2 regions of the Streptomyces sp. NPDC104106 genome follow, and region 2 is predicted to be linked to the other one. Evidence: predicted binding sites of a transcription regulator. Region 2 holds the regulator's gene; the other holds the start of a gene.

The links. Region 2 encodes HrcA, which represses chaperone genes, less so after heat shock. Its sites were predicted from a motif close to TTNGCACTCNGNNNNNCNGAGTGCNAA; they were not measured.
Region 1: a site for HrcA is predicted at 1,623-1,649, ahead of groL (chaperonin GroEL). Genes of this name have one in related genera too.

What each region holds. Positions count from the first base shown of each region.
Region 1 is NZ_JBVJMF010000013.1:78,296-85,679, forward strand. Features, by position in the region: gene thrC (threonine synthase) at 1-513, shown strand, start outside; gene ACZ60X_RS27755 (MoaD/ThiS family protein) at 510-785, shown strand; gene ACZ60X_RS27760 (cold-shock protein) at 1,239-1,442, shown strand; gene groL (chaperonin GroEL) at 1,811-3,433, shown strand; gene ACZ60X_RS27770 (NADH:flavin oxidoreductase) at 3,678-4,805, shown strand; gene ACZ60X_RS27775 (carboxylesterase/lipase family protein) at 4,885-6,414, shown strand; gene ACZ60X_RS27780 (hypothetical protein) at 6,425-6,994, opposite strand; gene ACZ60X_RS27785 (Uma2 family endonuclease) at 6,996-7,247, opposite strand; partial or broken gene ACZ60X_RS27790 (class I SAM-dependent methyltransferase) at 7,329-7,384, shown strand, end outside.
Region 2 is NZ_JBVJMF010000001.1:817,329-824,712, reverse strand. Features, by position in the region: partial or broken gene ACZ60X_RS03855 (Uma2 family endonuclease) at 1-297, shown strand, start outside; gene ACZ60X_RS03850 (DUF3097 domain-containing protein) at 275-1,147, opposite strand; gene ACZ60X_RS03845 (MBL fold metallo-hydrolase) at 1,182-1,904, opposite strand; gene hrcA (heat-inducible transcriptional repressor HrcA) at 2,073-3,089, shown strand; gene dnaJ (molecular chaperone DnaJ) at 3,090-4,226, shown strand; gene ACZ60X_RS03830 (nitronate monooxygenase) at 4,461-5,537, shown strand; gene ACZ60X_RS03825 (16S rRNA (uracil(1498)-N(3))-methyltransferase) at 5,534-6,280, shown strand; gene ACZ60X_RS03820 (VOC family protein) at 6,299-6,691, shown strand; gene ACZ60X_RS03815 (hypothetical protein) at 6,781-7,335, shown strand; gene ACZ60X_RS03810 (S41 family peptidase) at 7,382-7,384, shown strand, end outside.

The DNA of each region.
Region 1 (7,384 bases), on a different contig from region 2:
TCCGGCTCCCAGCTGACGAAGATCGACAAGGGTCTGCAGGAGCTGATCAGGCTCGGCCTGGTCGAGGACAAGCCGTACAAGATCTTCGGCGCGCAGGCCGAGGGCTGCTCGCCGGTGTCGACGGCCTTCAAGGCCGGGCACGACGTGGTCCGCCCGCAGAAGCCGAACACGATCGCCAAGTCCCTCGCCATCGGCAACCCGGCCGACGGCCCGTACGTCCTGGACATCGCCCGGCGCACCGGCGGCGCCGTGGAGGACGTGACGGACGAGGAGGTCGTGGACGCCATCAAGCTGCTGGCCCGCACCGAGGGCATCTTCGCCGAGACGGCGGGTGGCGTGACGGTCGGCGTGACGCGCAAGCTGCTCAAGGCCGGCGTCCTGGACCCGGCGAAGACCACGGTCGTCCTCAACACCGGCGACGGCCTGAAGACCCTCGACGCGGTGGCCGGCACGGGGCTCACCGCCACCATCCGTCCGAACCTGGACTCCTTCCGAGAGGCTGGCCTCGCATGAGCGTGACCGTTCGCATCCCCACCATCCTGCGCACCTACACCGGCGGTCGGGCCGAGGTCGCCGCCGAGGGCGCGACCCTCGCCGAGGTCATCGAGGACCTGGAGAAGAACCACACCGGGATCGCCGCGCGCGTCCTGGACGACCAGGGCAAGCTGCGCCGGTTCGTGAACGTGTACGTCAACGACGACGACGTGCGCTTCGAGCAGGGTCTTCAGACCGCGACCCCCGACGGTGCCGGTGTCTCCATCATTCCGGCGGTCGCCGGCGGCTGAACCCGCGGCGATCCGCGGCGATCATTACCGTCGGTAACCGCGGTTACCGACTGTTCATCGAATGGCCCTCTCCGGGATAGAACCGGAGGGGGCCATTCAGTGTGATTGAGCGCGGTACAGTTGGGGAACGCGTGCCGCACCAGCGGGTCGCGTCTCCCGGATTTCACGCCGCGCACCCGATGAGAAGTGGCCAAAGTGCCCGGCCCATCCGCGGCTTTCGTTCCATTTTGCACGGCCCGACTTGCCCTGAATTCGGCGTAATTCTAGGGAGATTCCGGACCGGGGTCGTCCAGAATTCTCGTCCGATTGACCTGTTGCAGACGGCAGTTGGACAGATACATTCAGCCGCGGTCGACGCGTTCCGGCGCACGCCCCCGACCGATGGGGGGTGAGGTCTGACCCGGGTCCGCGAAGTGTGGATCTGTGCAAGGGCCAGTAATAGGGGAGTTAGGCATGGCTCAGGGCACCGTCAAGTGGTTCAACGCGGAGAAGGGGTACGGCTTCATCGCGGTCGACGGTGGTGCGGACGTCTTCGTCCACTACAGCGCGATTCAGATGGACGGCTACCGCACCCTGGAAGAGGGCCAGCGGGTCGAGTTCGAGATCTCGCAGGGTCAGAAGGGCCCGCAGGCCGACATGGTTCGCGTCACCGCCTGAACGTTTCTTGTCCGAAGGGCCCGCACCTCACCAGGGGTGCGGGCCCTTCGCCGTGCCCGGGGAGCCCCCGGCTCCGCTTGTTCGCGCGCGGCTGACGACGGTCCCCAGGACCCGAGAGGCGCTTGCGCCCGCCCGTCGCCCGACCATCACCCCTCCACGAGCCGGCTTCGCGGGCGCTGTCTTGCACTCGGGCATGCCGAGTGCTAATCATTGCGTTAGCACTCTGAAGGTGAGAGTGACAAAGAGGGACCGGGTCGGTGAGGCCCGGCGGCCAGGTGGGGCAAGGAACCACAGGCCGTCGAGCCGTCCGTCGCGGGCGCGGGCGCGGTCCGAAGGAATCACCCCCAGTCCTGGAGGGACCACTTCACATGGCCAAGATCATCGCGTTCGACGAGGAGGCGCGGCGCGGCCTCGAGCGCGGCATGAACCAGCTCGCGGACGCCGTGAAGGTGACGCTCGGCCCCAAGGGCCGCAACGTCGTCCTCGAGAAGAAGTGGGGCGCCCCCACGATCACCAACGATGGTGTCTCCATCGCCAAGGAGATCGAGCTCGAGGACCCGTACGAGAAGATCGGCGCCGAGCTGGTCAAGGAAGTCGCCAAGAAGACGGACGACGTCGCCGGTGACGGTACGACCACCGCGACCGTGCTCGCCCAGGCCCTGGTCAAGGAAGGCCTGCGCAACGTGGCCGCCGGCGCCAACCCGATGGCCCTCAAGCGCGGTATCGAGAAGGCCGTCGAGGCCGTCTCCGCCGCCCTGCTGGAGCAGGCGAAGGACGTCGAGACCAAGGAGCAGATCGCCTCCACGGCCTCCATCTCCGCCGCCGACACCCAGATCGGCGAGCTGATCGCCGAGGCCATGGACAAGGTCGGCAAGGAAGGCGTCATCACCGTCGAGGAGAGCAACACCTTCGGTCTGGAGCTCGAGCTCACCGAGGGCATGCGCTTCGACAAGGGCTACATCTCCGCCTACTTCGCGACCGACATGGAGCGCATGGAGGCGGTGCTGGAGGACCCGTACATCCTCATCGCCAACTCCAAGATCTCCTCGGTCAAGGACCTGCTCCCGCTGCTGGAGAAGGTCATGCAGTCCGGCAAGCCGCTGGTGATCATCGCGGAGGACGTCGAGGCCGAGGCCCTGTCCACGCTGATCGTCAACAAGATCAAGGGCACCTTCAAGTCCGTCGCCGTCAAGGCCCCGGGCTTCGGTGACCGCCGCAAGGCCATGCTCGGCGACATCGCCATCCTCACGGGCGGCGAGGTCATCTCCGAGGAGGTCGGCCTCAAGCTGGAGAACGCGACCCTGGACCTCCTGGGCCGCGCCCGCAAGGTCGTCATCACCAAGGACGAGACCACCATCGTCGACGGCGCCGGCTCCTCGGAGCAGGTCAACGGCCGCGTGAACCAGATCCGCGTCGAGATCGAGAACAGCGACTCGGACTACGACCGCGAGAAGCTCCAGGAGCGCCTGGCCAAGCTCGCGGGCGGCGTCGCGGTCATCAAGGCCGGTGCCGCCACCGAGGTGGAGCTGAAGGAGCGCAAGCACCGCATCGAGGACGCCGTGCGCAACGCCAAGGCGGCCGTCGAGGAGGGCATCGTCGCCGGTGGTGGCGTGGCCCTGCTGCAGGCCTCGGCCGTCTTCGAGAAGCTGGAGCTGGAAGGCGACGAGGCGACCGGCGCGCAGGCCGTGAAGCTCGCGCTGGAGGCCCCGCTGAAGCAGATCGCCGTCAACGCCGGCCTCGAGGGCGGTGTCGTGGTGGAGAAGGTGCGCAACCTGACCCCGGGCCACGGCCTGAACGCCGCGACCGGCGAGTACGTCGACCTGGTCGCCGAGGGCATCATCGACCCGGCGAAGGTGACCCGTTCCGCGCTGCAGAACGCCGCCTCCATCGCCGCGCTGTTCCTCACCACCGAGGCCGTCATCGCCGACAAGCCGGAGAAGGCCGCCGCGCCGGCCGGCGGCGGCATGCCGGGCGGTGACATGGACTTCTGATCGGCCTCACGGTTGATCGCCTGTCCCGGTACCGAGGGCGGCACTCCCAGCTTCCGGCTGGGGGTGCCGCCCTCGGGCGTGTCCGGGGTCACAGACGGGCGGTGTCCCCGCTGGGGAATGTGGGCCACCCCATAGGGTGTTACTTCAGGTGCTGCAATAATGCGCAATCACATACCGATCGGTTAACCGAGCCGTACCGCACCGAGCCGTATCCCCCACCGAGCCCTTCCCCAGGAGCCCTCACGTGACCGCCACCCCGCCCCCCGCCTCCCGCGCGGCCCAGATCCTCTCCCGTCCGATCACCCTCAACGGCCTGACCGTGCCCAACCGGATCGTGATGGCGCCGATGACCCGGATGTTCTCGCCGGGCGGGGTGCCCGGTGAGGACGTGCGCGGCTACTACGCGCGCCGTGCCGCCGCCGGTGTCGGCCTGATCGTCACCGAGGGCACCTACGTGGGCCACGAGTCTGCGGGCCAGAGCGACCGCGTCCCGCGCTTCCACGGCGAGGAGCAGCTGGCCGGCTGGGCGAAGGTCGCCGAGGACGTGCACGCGGCGGGCGGCACCATCGTCCCGCAGCTGTGGCACATCGGCATGGTCCGCAACGACGGCGACGCGCCGTACCCGGACGCCCCCGCGATGGGCCCCTCCGGCCTGGTGACGGCGGGTGCCGAGCAGACCGGCAAGGCGATGACGCAGGCGGACCTGGACGACGTGATCGCCGCGTTCGCCCGCGCCGCGGCCGACGCCGAGCGCATCGGCTTCGACGGCGTGGAGATCCACGGCGCCCACGGCTACCTCCTCGACCAGTTCCTGTGGGAGGGCACCAACCGCCGCACCGACGCCTACGGCGGCGACCCGGTCGCCCGCGCCAGGTTCTCCGCCGAGATCGTCGCGGCCGTCCGCGAGGCCGTCTCGCCCGAGTTCCCGATCCTCTTCCGCTACTCGCAGTGGAAGCAGCAGGACTACTCCGCCCGCCTCGCCGAGACCCCCGAGGAGCTGGAGGCGATCCTGACCCCGCTCGCGGCGGCCGGTGTCGACGTCTTCCACGCCTCCACGCGCCGCTACTGGCTGCCGGAGTTCGACGGCTCGGACCTCAACCTGGCCGGCTGGACGAAGAAGCTCACCGGCAAGCAGGTCGTCAGCGTGGGCTCGGTCGGTCTCGACGGCGAGTTCATCAAGGCGTTCCAGGGCGAGGGTTCGCAGGTCAAGGGCATCGACGACCTCCTGGACCGGTTGGAGTCCGAGGAGTTCGACATGGTCGCCGTCGGCCGTGCGCTGCTCCAGGACCCGCAGTGGGCGGCCAAGGTGCTCGCCGGCCGCTTCGACGAGCTGAAGCCGTACGACGCGGCGTCGCTGAAGTCCCTCAGCTGACGGCCCGCTTCCGGGCACTTGTGATCGCCGCCGCGCGTTCCCCTGATGAGTGGTCATGCCGAAGTCAGGGGAGCGAGCGATGACGAAGAGCGGGTCCGGCCCTGTGGTGCGCACCGCGTCCGGCGCGGTGCGCGGGCGGTGCGAGCAGGGGCTGTCGGTGTTCCGGGGCATCCCCTTCGCCGCGCCCCCGGTCGGCGAGGACCGCTTCCAGGCCCCGCGCCCGCCCCGCTCCTGGGACGGCACACGCGAGGCGTACGCCTTCGGCCCGCCGCCCCCGCAGGACGCGGGCTTCCTCGGCGGCGCGGCCCAGCCCCCGCAGCCGGAGGGCGACGACTGGCTGACGGTGAACGTCTGGTCCCCCGACACCGACCCCGCAGCCGCCCGCCCGGTGCTGGTGTGGATCTACGGCGGCGCGTACAAACTGGGCCACGGCGGCCAGCCGGGCTACGACGCGCAGCGCATAGCCCGCGAGGGCGACGCCGTCGTGGTCACCTTCAACTACCGCGTGGGCATGGAGGGTTTCGCCCTGTGGGACGGCGCCCCCGCCAACCGGGGCCTGTTGGACCAGGTGGCGGCCCTCCAGTGGGTCCAGGAGAACATCACGGCGTTCGGCGGCGACCCCGCGCAGGTCACCGTCTTCGGGGAGTCGGCGGGCGCGGGCTCCGTCGCCTCCCTCCTGGCCATGCCGAGAGCGCGTGGCCTCTTCCGCCGCGCGATCGCCCAGAGCGTGCCCGGTACGTTCTTCGCGCCGGACCTGGCCCGCGACATCGCCGAGGCCCTGGCGGCGGAGGCGGGCCGTACGCCGACCGCGGCCGACCTCGCGCAGACGGACCCCCGGCAGCTGACGCGGGCGGGGGCGACGCTGGGCACCAGGATGCAGGCGTACGCCCGCTGGGGCCAGGCGGCCCCCACCTCGGTCCCCTTCTCGCCGGTGGTGGACGGCGAGGTGCTGCCGCAGACGCCCTGGGCGGCCCTGGCCTCCGGCGCCGCCCGGGACGTGGACCTCCTGGTGGGCCACAACCGCGACGAGTTCCGCCTCTTCCTGGTCATGGCGGGCCTGCCCGGCATGATCACGGACGACATGGCGGCTGACACCCTGCGCCTGTACGCACCGGGCGGTGAGACGGGCGAGAAGGCCTACCGCTGCGCCTTCCCCGAGGCGAGCGCGGAGCGGCTCTTCGAACGCGTCCAGACGGACTGGCTGTTCGCGCTGCCGACCCTGCGCCTGGCGGAGGCCCAGCGGACGGGCGGCGGCCGCGCCCACTTCTACGAACTGACCTGGCCCGCCCCCGACCCCGCCGGAGTGCTGGGCGCCTGCCACGCCCTGGACATCCCGCTCCTCTTCGGCACGTTCGCCGCCGACCTGGGACCGCTGCTGTTCCCCGGCGGCGAGCCCACCCCGGAGGCGGAGGAGCTGTCGGCGTTCGTGCGGGGCGCCTGGACGGCGTTCGCGCGGACCGGCGACCCGGGCTGGCCGCAGTACGACACGGACGCCCGCCTGGTGCAGATCCTGGACGCGGGGGAGGCGCGAACGGTGGCGCCGTACCCGGAGGAGGCGAGCCGGCGCATCTGGGAGGGGTACCAGTTCGGCGCCCTGCCCCTCCTGTAGGCGCTCGGGGCTACAGATTGCCCATCGGCTCGATGTCGACGCGTACGGGGGTGCCCCAGACGCGGAGCACCTCGTAGTCGGTGAACTCGTGCACGAGCCGGTAGGCCATGGCGGGCCGGGACGAGCGCCGCTGCGCGGCGAGATACGCCTCGGCCTCGCGCCGGTCCCGGCGGGGCGTGCCGCACAGCTGCCACTCCTGCCCGTTCCAGGCCTCGGGCAGCCAGCGCTGCTGCGGCTGGGGGCGGTCGGCGCGGACGCCGTAGCGGGAGGGGGCGGTGGCGACGGGTTCGGGCTCCGCCCGCCCGCTCTGGTACTCCGACCGGCGGGCCGCCCGGCGCCGGGTCTCGCAGAGCAGACACAGGTCGGGGGCGCTCTCGTCCACGGGCCCCTGCGGGTGCTCGGGGCAGCGGGTGGTGGGCGCGCCGGCGGTGACACTCTCGTCCAGCAGATCGAGCGCCCGGCGCAGATCCGCCTTGATCTCGTGCAGTCGGGAGTCCGGGGTGTCGCCGCTCAGCGCCTCCCCGTGCTCCCCGATCAGCCGCAGCGCGCGGCCGAGGGAGGTGAGCTGGGCGTGGTTCATGTCAGTCCGCGTAGTCCTTCAGCTTCTCGGTGTCCAGGGTGATGCCGACTGGGGGCGGCAGTTCGACGGTAGCGTCCCAGGGGTAGCGGGGGGACAGGAGGTAGCGGCCTTCCTTGGGCTCGCTGAAGACGGTGAGGGTCTGGTTGTCGCGGTCGATGAGGAGGTAGACCGGGATACCGGCTTCGGCGTAGCCGACGGGCTTGTCGATGCGGTCGCGCTGGTTGGTGTCGCGGTCGCGTGACGTGATTTCCACGGCCACCTCTGGGACCACAACGCCCACTACCACCGCTGGCTGCTGCGGCGGTTGCCGCGCCGGTTCGGCAGCGCGCTGGACGTGGGGTGCGGGAGCGGGGAGCTGGTGAGGCGGCTGGGCGGGCGGGCCGCGCGGGT
Region 2 (7,384 bases):
GCTGCCGTCCCAGTTGGTCACGATGGTGGTCGAGGTGGTTTCGAAGACCAGCGGGACTACGAAATCAAGCGGTCGATCTATGCCGCCGGCGAGGTGTCGGCGTATCTCATCGTGGACCCGATCATGGCACAGTGCGTCCTGCTGACGATGCCCGTCGGGAAGGGCGAGCACGCCGACTACCAGAGGCAACAGATCACCAAGTTCGGGGCTCCTCTGCCGCTGGAGGATCTGGGACTCGAACTGGACACCACCGAGTTCGGTACCTACAAGAACGTCAAACCCCACCGCTACCCGTGACGAAATCGATCAGCTCCTCCACGCGCCCCAGCAGCTCCGGCTCCAGGTCCTTGTAGGACCCGACCCGCTTCAGGATCGCCTGCCACACCGCGCCCGTGTTCTCCGACGGCCAGCCCAGCGCCCGGCACACGCCCGTCTTCCAGTCCTGTCCGTGCGGCACTTTCGGCCACCCGGGGATGCCCAGTGCGGCCGGCTTCACGGCTTCCCAGATGTCGATGTAGGGGTGGCCGACGACCAGCGCGTGTTCGCTGGTCACCGACTCGGCGATGCGCCACTCCTTCGTGCCCGGGACCAGGTGGTCCACCAGGACGCCCAGCCGCGCGTCCGGACCCGGGGCGAAGTCCGCGACGATCCCCGGCAGGTCGTCCACGCCCTCCAGGTACTCCACGACCACGCCCTCGATCCGCAGGTCGTCGCCCCAGACCTTCTCGACGAGTTCGGCGTCGTGCCGGCCCTCGACGTAGATACGGCCGGCGCGGGCCACGCGCGCGCGGGCGCCGGGGACGGCGACCGAGCCGGAGGCGGTACGGGCGGGCCGGACCGGGGCACCCGACGACGGCCGTACGAGGGTGACCACGCGTCCCTCCAGCAGGAAGCCGCGCGGCTCCAGCGGGAAGACCCGGTGCTTGCCGAACCGGTCCTCCAACGTCACCGTGCCCGCCTCGCAGCGGATCACCGCGCCGCAGAAACCGGTGCCGGGCTCCTCCACCACCAGGCCCGGCTCCGCCGGTACCTCCGGCACGGGCTTCGGCTTCTTCCACGGCGGGGTCAGGTCGGCGGAGTACGTACGAGGGGGCGGGCCCGAAGGGCCCTCGCTGGAGGGGCGGTGGCGGGGGACGGGTGGGCGCATTCGAGTGACGATAGGAGAAGTCGTGGAGCGGCGCTCACGACACGCCGAAACGCGCCGCCAGCCGATCGCGCTGCCGGCGGACGAACCCCGCGTCCACCACCGCTCCGTGACCCGGTACGTACAGCGCGTCCTCGCCGCCCAGCGCCAGCAGCCGGTCCAGGGCCGCGGGCCACTGCGACGGGACGGCGTCCGGGCCCGCCTGGGGCTCGCCGGACTCCTCGACCAGGTCGCCGCAGAAGACCACCTCGCGCTCGCCGGGGACCAGGACCGCCAGATCGTGCGCGCTGTGGCCGGGGCCGACGTTGGCCAGCAGCACCTGGCGGCCGGCGCCCAGCTCCAGGGTCCACTCCCCGCTGACGTGGTGGCCGGGCGGGACCAGCGCGTCCGCCGCCTCGTCCGCCTCGGCCACCGGCAGCCCGTTCCTGATCGCGTCCAGGCGCAGCTCCTCGCGCTCGTGGACGAACACCGCGTCCACGCCCACCGCCGCGTACACCTGCGCCCCGGCGAACGCCGGTGCCCCGAGGACATGGTCGAAATGGGGATGGGTGAGCGCGAGATGGGTCACACGGCCGCCGGCCAGTTCCTCGGCCCGCGCCCGCAGCCGCGCGCCTTCGGCCAGACTCGACCCCGCGTCCACCATGAGCGCCGTACCCTCGCCGAGGACCAGGCCCGCCGTGCAGTCCCAGCCCGGCAGCCGGCACCGCCCGACCCCGGCGGCCAGCCGCTGCCACCCCAGCTCTTCCCAAGTCACCGTCATACCGCGACGCTAGCCCTACGAGCCGGGACGAGGGCACCGACCTTGCCCCGGGTGTACCCGGCAGCCGTACACTGGGCGCGGGAAGGCTGGCACTCGCATGGGAAGAGTGCCAGGCGGCCGACCCGACGGCCGAGCGGTTGAGGGACGACGTGCTGGAGGTGCGCGCGCATGCTGAGTGAACGCAGGCTCCAGGTGCTGCGCGCCATCGTCCAGGACTATGTCGGCACCGAGGAGCCGGTCGGCTCCAAGGCCCTGACCGAGCGGCACAGCCTCGGGGTCTCCCCGGCGACCGTCCGCAACGACATGGCCGCCCTGGAGGACGAGGGGTACATCGCCCAGCCGCACACCAGCGCCGGGCGGATCCCCACCGACAAGGGCTACCGGCTGTTCGTCGACAAGCTCGCGGGCGTCAAGCCGATGACCGCGCCCGAGCGGCGGGCCATCCAGAACTTCCTGGAGGGCGCCGTCGACCTCGACGACGTCGTGGCCCGCACCGTGCGGCTGCTCGCGCAGCTCACGCGGCAGGTCGCCGTCGTGCAGTACCCGTCCCTGACCCGGTCCACCGTCCGGCACGTCGAGCTGCTCTCGCTCGCCCCCGCGCGCGTGATGCTCGTGCTGATCACGGACACCGGCCGGGTCGAGCAGCGGATGGTCGACTGCCCGGCGCCGTTCGGCGAGGCCTCGCTGGCGGATCTGCGGGCCCGGCTCAACAGCAGGGTCGCGGGCCGCCGGTTCACGGACGTGCCGATGCTGGTCGAGGACCTCCCGGACGCCTTCGATCCGGAGGACCGCGGTACGGTCTCCACGGTGCTCTCCACTCTCCTGGAGACACTCGTGGAAGAGAACGAGGAGCGGCTGATGATCGGCGGCACCGCCAATCTCACCCGCTTCGGACATGACTTTCCCCTCACGATCCGGCCGGTGCTGGAGGCGCTGGAGGAGCAGGTCGTGCTCCTCAAACTCCTCGGCGAGGCCAAGGATCCGGGTGTGACCGTGCGCATCGGCCACGAGAACGCCCACGAGGGACTCAACTCCACCTCCGTGGTGTCGGTCGGTTACGGTTCGGGCGGCGAGGCGGTTGCCAAGCTCGGCGTGGTCGGACCGACCCGCATGGACTATCCGGGAACGATGGGAGCGGTACGCGCAGTGGCACGGTACGTCGGACAGATCCTGGCGGAGTCGTAAGTGGCCACGGACTACTACGCCGTTCTCGGCGTGCGCCGCGACGCGTCGCAGGATGAGATCAAGAAGGCGTTCCGTCGGCTCGCGCGCGAGCTGCACCCGGACGTCAACCCGGATCCGAAGACCCAGGAGCGGTTCAAGGAGATCAACGCCGCTTACGAGGTGCTGTCGGACCCGCAGAAGAAGCAGGTCTACGACCTCGGCGGCGACCCGCTCTCGCAGTCCGGCGGCGCCGGCGCGGGCGGCTTCGGGGCCGGCGGCTTCGGCAACTTCTCCGACATCATGGACGCGTTCTTCGGTACGGCGTCGCAGCGCGGCCCGCGCTCGCGCACCCGGCGCGGCCAGGACGCGATGATCCGGATCGAGATCGAGCTGGACGAGGCGGCCTTCGGGACGACCAAGGACATCCAGGTCGACACGGCGGTCGTCTGCAACACCTGCAACGGTGAGGGCGCGGCGCCGGGCACGACCGCCCAGACGTGTGACATGTGCCGGGGCCGCGGTGAGGTCTCGCAGGTCACCCGGTCCTTCCTGGGCCAGGTCATGACCTCGCGCCCCTGCCCCCAGTGCCAGGGCTTCGGCACCGTCGTGCCGACCCCGTGCCCGGAGTGCGCGGGCGACGGCCGGGTCCGTTCCCGCCGCACCCTCACCGTCAAGATCCCGGCCGGTGTCGACAACGGCACCCGGATCCAGCTCGCCGGTGAGGGCGAGGTCGGCCCCGGCGGCGGTCCCGCCGGCGACCTGTACGTCGAGATCCACGAGCTGCCGCACGCGACCTTCCAGCGGCGCGGCGACGACCTGCACTGCACGGTGACGATCCCGATGACGGCGGCGGCCCTCGGCACCAAGGTGCCGCTGGAGACCCTCGACGGCATGGAGGAGGTCGACATCCGGCCCGGCACCCAGTCCGGCCAGTCGATCCCGCTGCACAACCGGGGCGTCACCCATCTGCGCGGCGGCGGCCGGGGCGACCTGGTCGTCCACGTCGAGGTCCAGACCCCGACCAAGCTGGACCCCGAGCAGGAACGCCTGCTCCGCGAGCTGGCCAAACTGCGCGGCGAGGAACGCCCCCAGGGACAGTTCCAGCCGGGTCAGCAGGGGCTGTTCAGCCGGTTGAAGGACGCGTTCAACGGTCGCTGACGCGAGCTGTCGGGGGGCCGGGGGTCCGGGGGTTGTCCCCCGGGCAGGCACGGTCAGCCGGGTCAGCAGGGGCTGTTCAGCCGGTTGAAGGACGCGTTCAACGGTCGCTGAGCAGGCGGTGATCAGGGCTTGGCGGAGGGGCGTACGGGGTGCTCAGGCGGCCCGTATGCCCCTGTCCTATGCCGTCGGACGCCCCGATTCGGACTTGTTCGAAGGACGTGACACCATGCGGGCATGTCCTCCGCGCTGACCGATCTCTTGCCTCACCCGATCGTGCAGGCCCCCATGGCGGGCGGTGTCTCCGTGCCGCAGCTCGTCGCCGCCGTCTCCGAGGCCGGTGGTCTCGGATTCCTCGCCGCCGGTTACAAGACCGCCGACGGGATGTACCAGGAGATCAAGCAGTTGCGCGGGCTCACGAGCCGCCCTTTCGGCGTGAACGTGTTCATGCCGCAGTCGGACCACGCCGAGTCAGGTGCCGTCGAGGTCTACGCGCATCAGCTGGCCGGCGAGGCCGCCTGGTACGAGACCGAGCTGGGCGATCCGGACAGCGGCCGGGACGACGGCTACGACGCCAAGCTCGCCGTACTCCTCGACAACCCGGTACCGGCGGTCTCCTTCCACTTCGGGGTGCCCGGCCGGGACGTGCTCGACCGGCTGCGCCGGGCCGGCACCGTCACCCTGGTCACGGCCACCACCGTCGAGGAGGCCCGCGCCGTGGAGCGGGCCGGGGCGGACGCGGTGGTCGCGCAGGGCGTGGAGGCCGGCGGTCACCAGGGCACGCACCGCGACCTGCCCGAGAACGGCGGCTCCGGGATCGGGCTGCTGTCCCTGGTCGCGCAGATCAGGGAGGCCGTGAGCCTGCCGATCGTCGCCGCCGGCGGCATCATGCGCGGCAGCCAGATCGCCGCCGTCCTCGCGGCCGGCGCGAGCGCGGCCCAGCTCGGCACCGCCTTCCTCGCCACCCCCGAGTCCGGCGCCCACGCCCTGCACAAGCAGGCGCTGACCAACCCCCTGTTCGCGCGCACCGAGTTGACCCGCGCCTTCTCCGGCAGACCGGCGCGCGGGCTGGTCAACCGCTTCCTGCGCGAGCACGGCCCGTACGCCCCCGCCGCCTACCCGGAGATCCACCACCTCACCTCGCCGCTGCGCAAGGCCGCCGCCAAGGCCGGGGACGCGCAGGGCATGGCGCTGTGGGCGGGCCAGGGCCACCTGCTGGCCCGGGACCTGCCCGCCGGTGAACTGGTGGAGGCGCTGGCGGCCGAACTCGCCGCCGCCCGGACAGCGTTGTCGGACGGGGGTGACGGGCGATGACCGCACCCGTCTTCCTCGTCGAGCACTTCGACGCGGACAGCGGCCGGTACGTCCTGGACGGGCCCGAGGGCCGGCACGCGGTCTCGGTCAAGCGGCTGCGGCCCGGCGAGGAGGTCGTCCTCACCGACGGCGCCGGGCGGTACGCGGTGTGCGAGGTGATCGGCAGCGAGGGCAAGGACCGGCTGATCGTGCACATGAGCGGCGTGTCCGAGGAGCCGGCGCCCAGCCCCCGCATCACCGTCGTCCAGGCCCTGCCCAAGGGCGACCGGGGCGAACTCGCCGTGGAGACGATGACGGAGGTCGGCGTCGACGCCATCGTGCCGTGGCAGGCGGCCCGGTGCATCACGCAGTGGAAGGGCGAGCGGGGTCTGAAGTCCCTCGGCAAGTGGCGGGCCACCGCGCGCGAGGCCGGCAAGCAGTCCCGCCGGGTCCGCTTCCCCGAGGTCGCGGACGCGGCGACCACCAAGCAGGTCGCCGCACTTCTGGCCGAAGCCGACCTCGCCGCCGTGCTCCACTCCGACTTCGAGCAGGCAGGCCGGCCGCTGGCCACCGCCGAACTGCCCGCCGAGGGCGAGATCGTCCTGGTGGTCGGCCCCGAAGGCGGCGTCGCGCGCGACGAGTTGGCGCTCTTCGAGGAGGCGGGCGCGCGGCCGTACGTGCTCGGGCCCACCGTGTTGCGCACATCCACCGCCGGCAGCGCCGCCGCGGCCCTGCTGCTGGGCCGCACCGGCCGCTGGTCCTGACACCACCTGGGGGACACCGTGGAACTCGCCCAAGTCCGGCTCCTGGTCACCGACTTCGCCGCCTGCTACCGCTTCTACGCCGACGTCCTCGGCCTGAAGCCGCAGTCCGGCGCGGCCGAGGGCCCGTACGAGAAGTTCAGCCCGCACACCGGCTCCGCCGGGATCGCCCTCCAGGACCGGGCGATGATGGCCGAGATCCTCGACGAACTGGGCGAGACCGCGACCGGGCACCGCTCCCTGGTCGTCCTGCGCGTCGACGACCTCGACGCCTACGCCACGGAGATCACCTCCCGGGGCGCCACCTTGCTGCACGGCCCGGCACCCATGACCGACCGGATGCGCGTCGCCCACCTCAAGGACCCGGAGGGGAACCTGGTGGAGCTTCAGCAGTGGCTGCTGCTCCGGGGGTGAACCGGGACCGAAGGGACTGGTGCCCCGAACGGATGAGTGGCCGTAAGCGGGCCTTCCGCTCCGCCGGAGTCGGTGGCACGCTGCCCTTCATGGGGGCATTCAGGAGGACGCGCCGTCTCCCGCGGCCCGCACGAGCCGCGGCCGCGGCGGGGCTGGCCGTCGTGGCCGGTGGTGCGCTGGTGGCCTGTCAGCCGTCCGATCTCAACGCCTCGGCCGCCGCCTACACCACCGGTACGACCGCGACGGCCAGGCTGAAACAGCAGCACGTGGACGTCAGTTGGCTCAGTTGCACGGGTGACTACGGCAGCAGCGGCAAGGCGGCCGGCACGCCGACCCCGACCCAGACCGATGTCGTCTCCGTCGACTGCAGGGGCGAGACCAGGGACCGGCGGAAGATCACCGTCACCGGGAAGGTCACCAGGGCCGTCGACGGGGCGTGCGTGCGCGGGGACCTGACCGCCGAGGTCGGCGGCCGGCAGGTGTTCCACGTGAGCGGGCTCGGTGACTGCGCTGCCACACCGGGGCCGACGTACAAGCCGCCCACCTACCACCCCGGCGGTGCGCGGCCCACCGTGACCGTCACCGTCACCCGCACCCTGTGGTGCAAGGGCGACCCGACGTGCTGGCCCGCCCAGGGCAAGTGAACCGAATCCCGGGCGGGACACGCCGGTCACTGCGTACAGTGACCGGGTG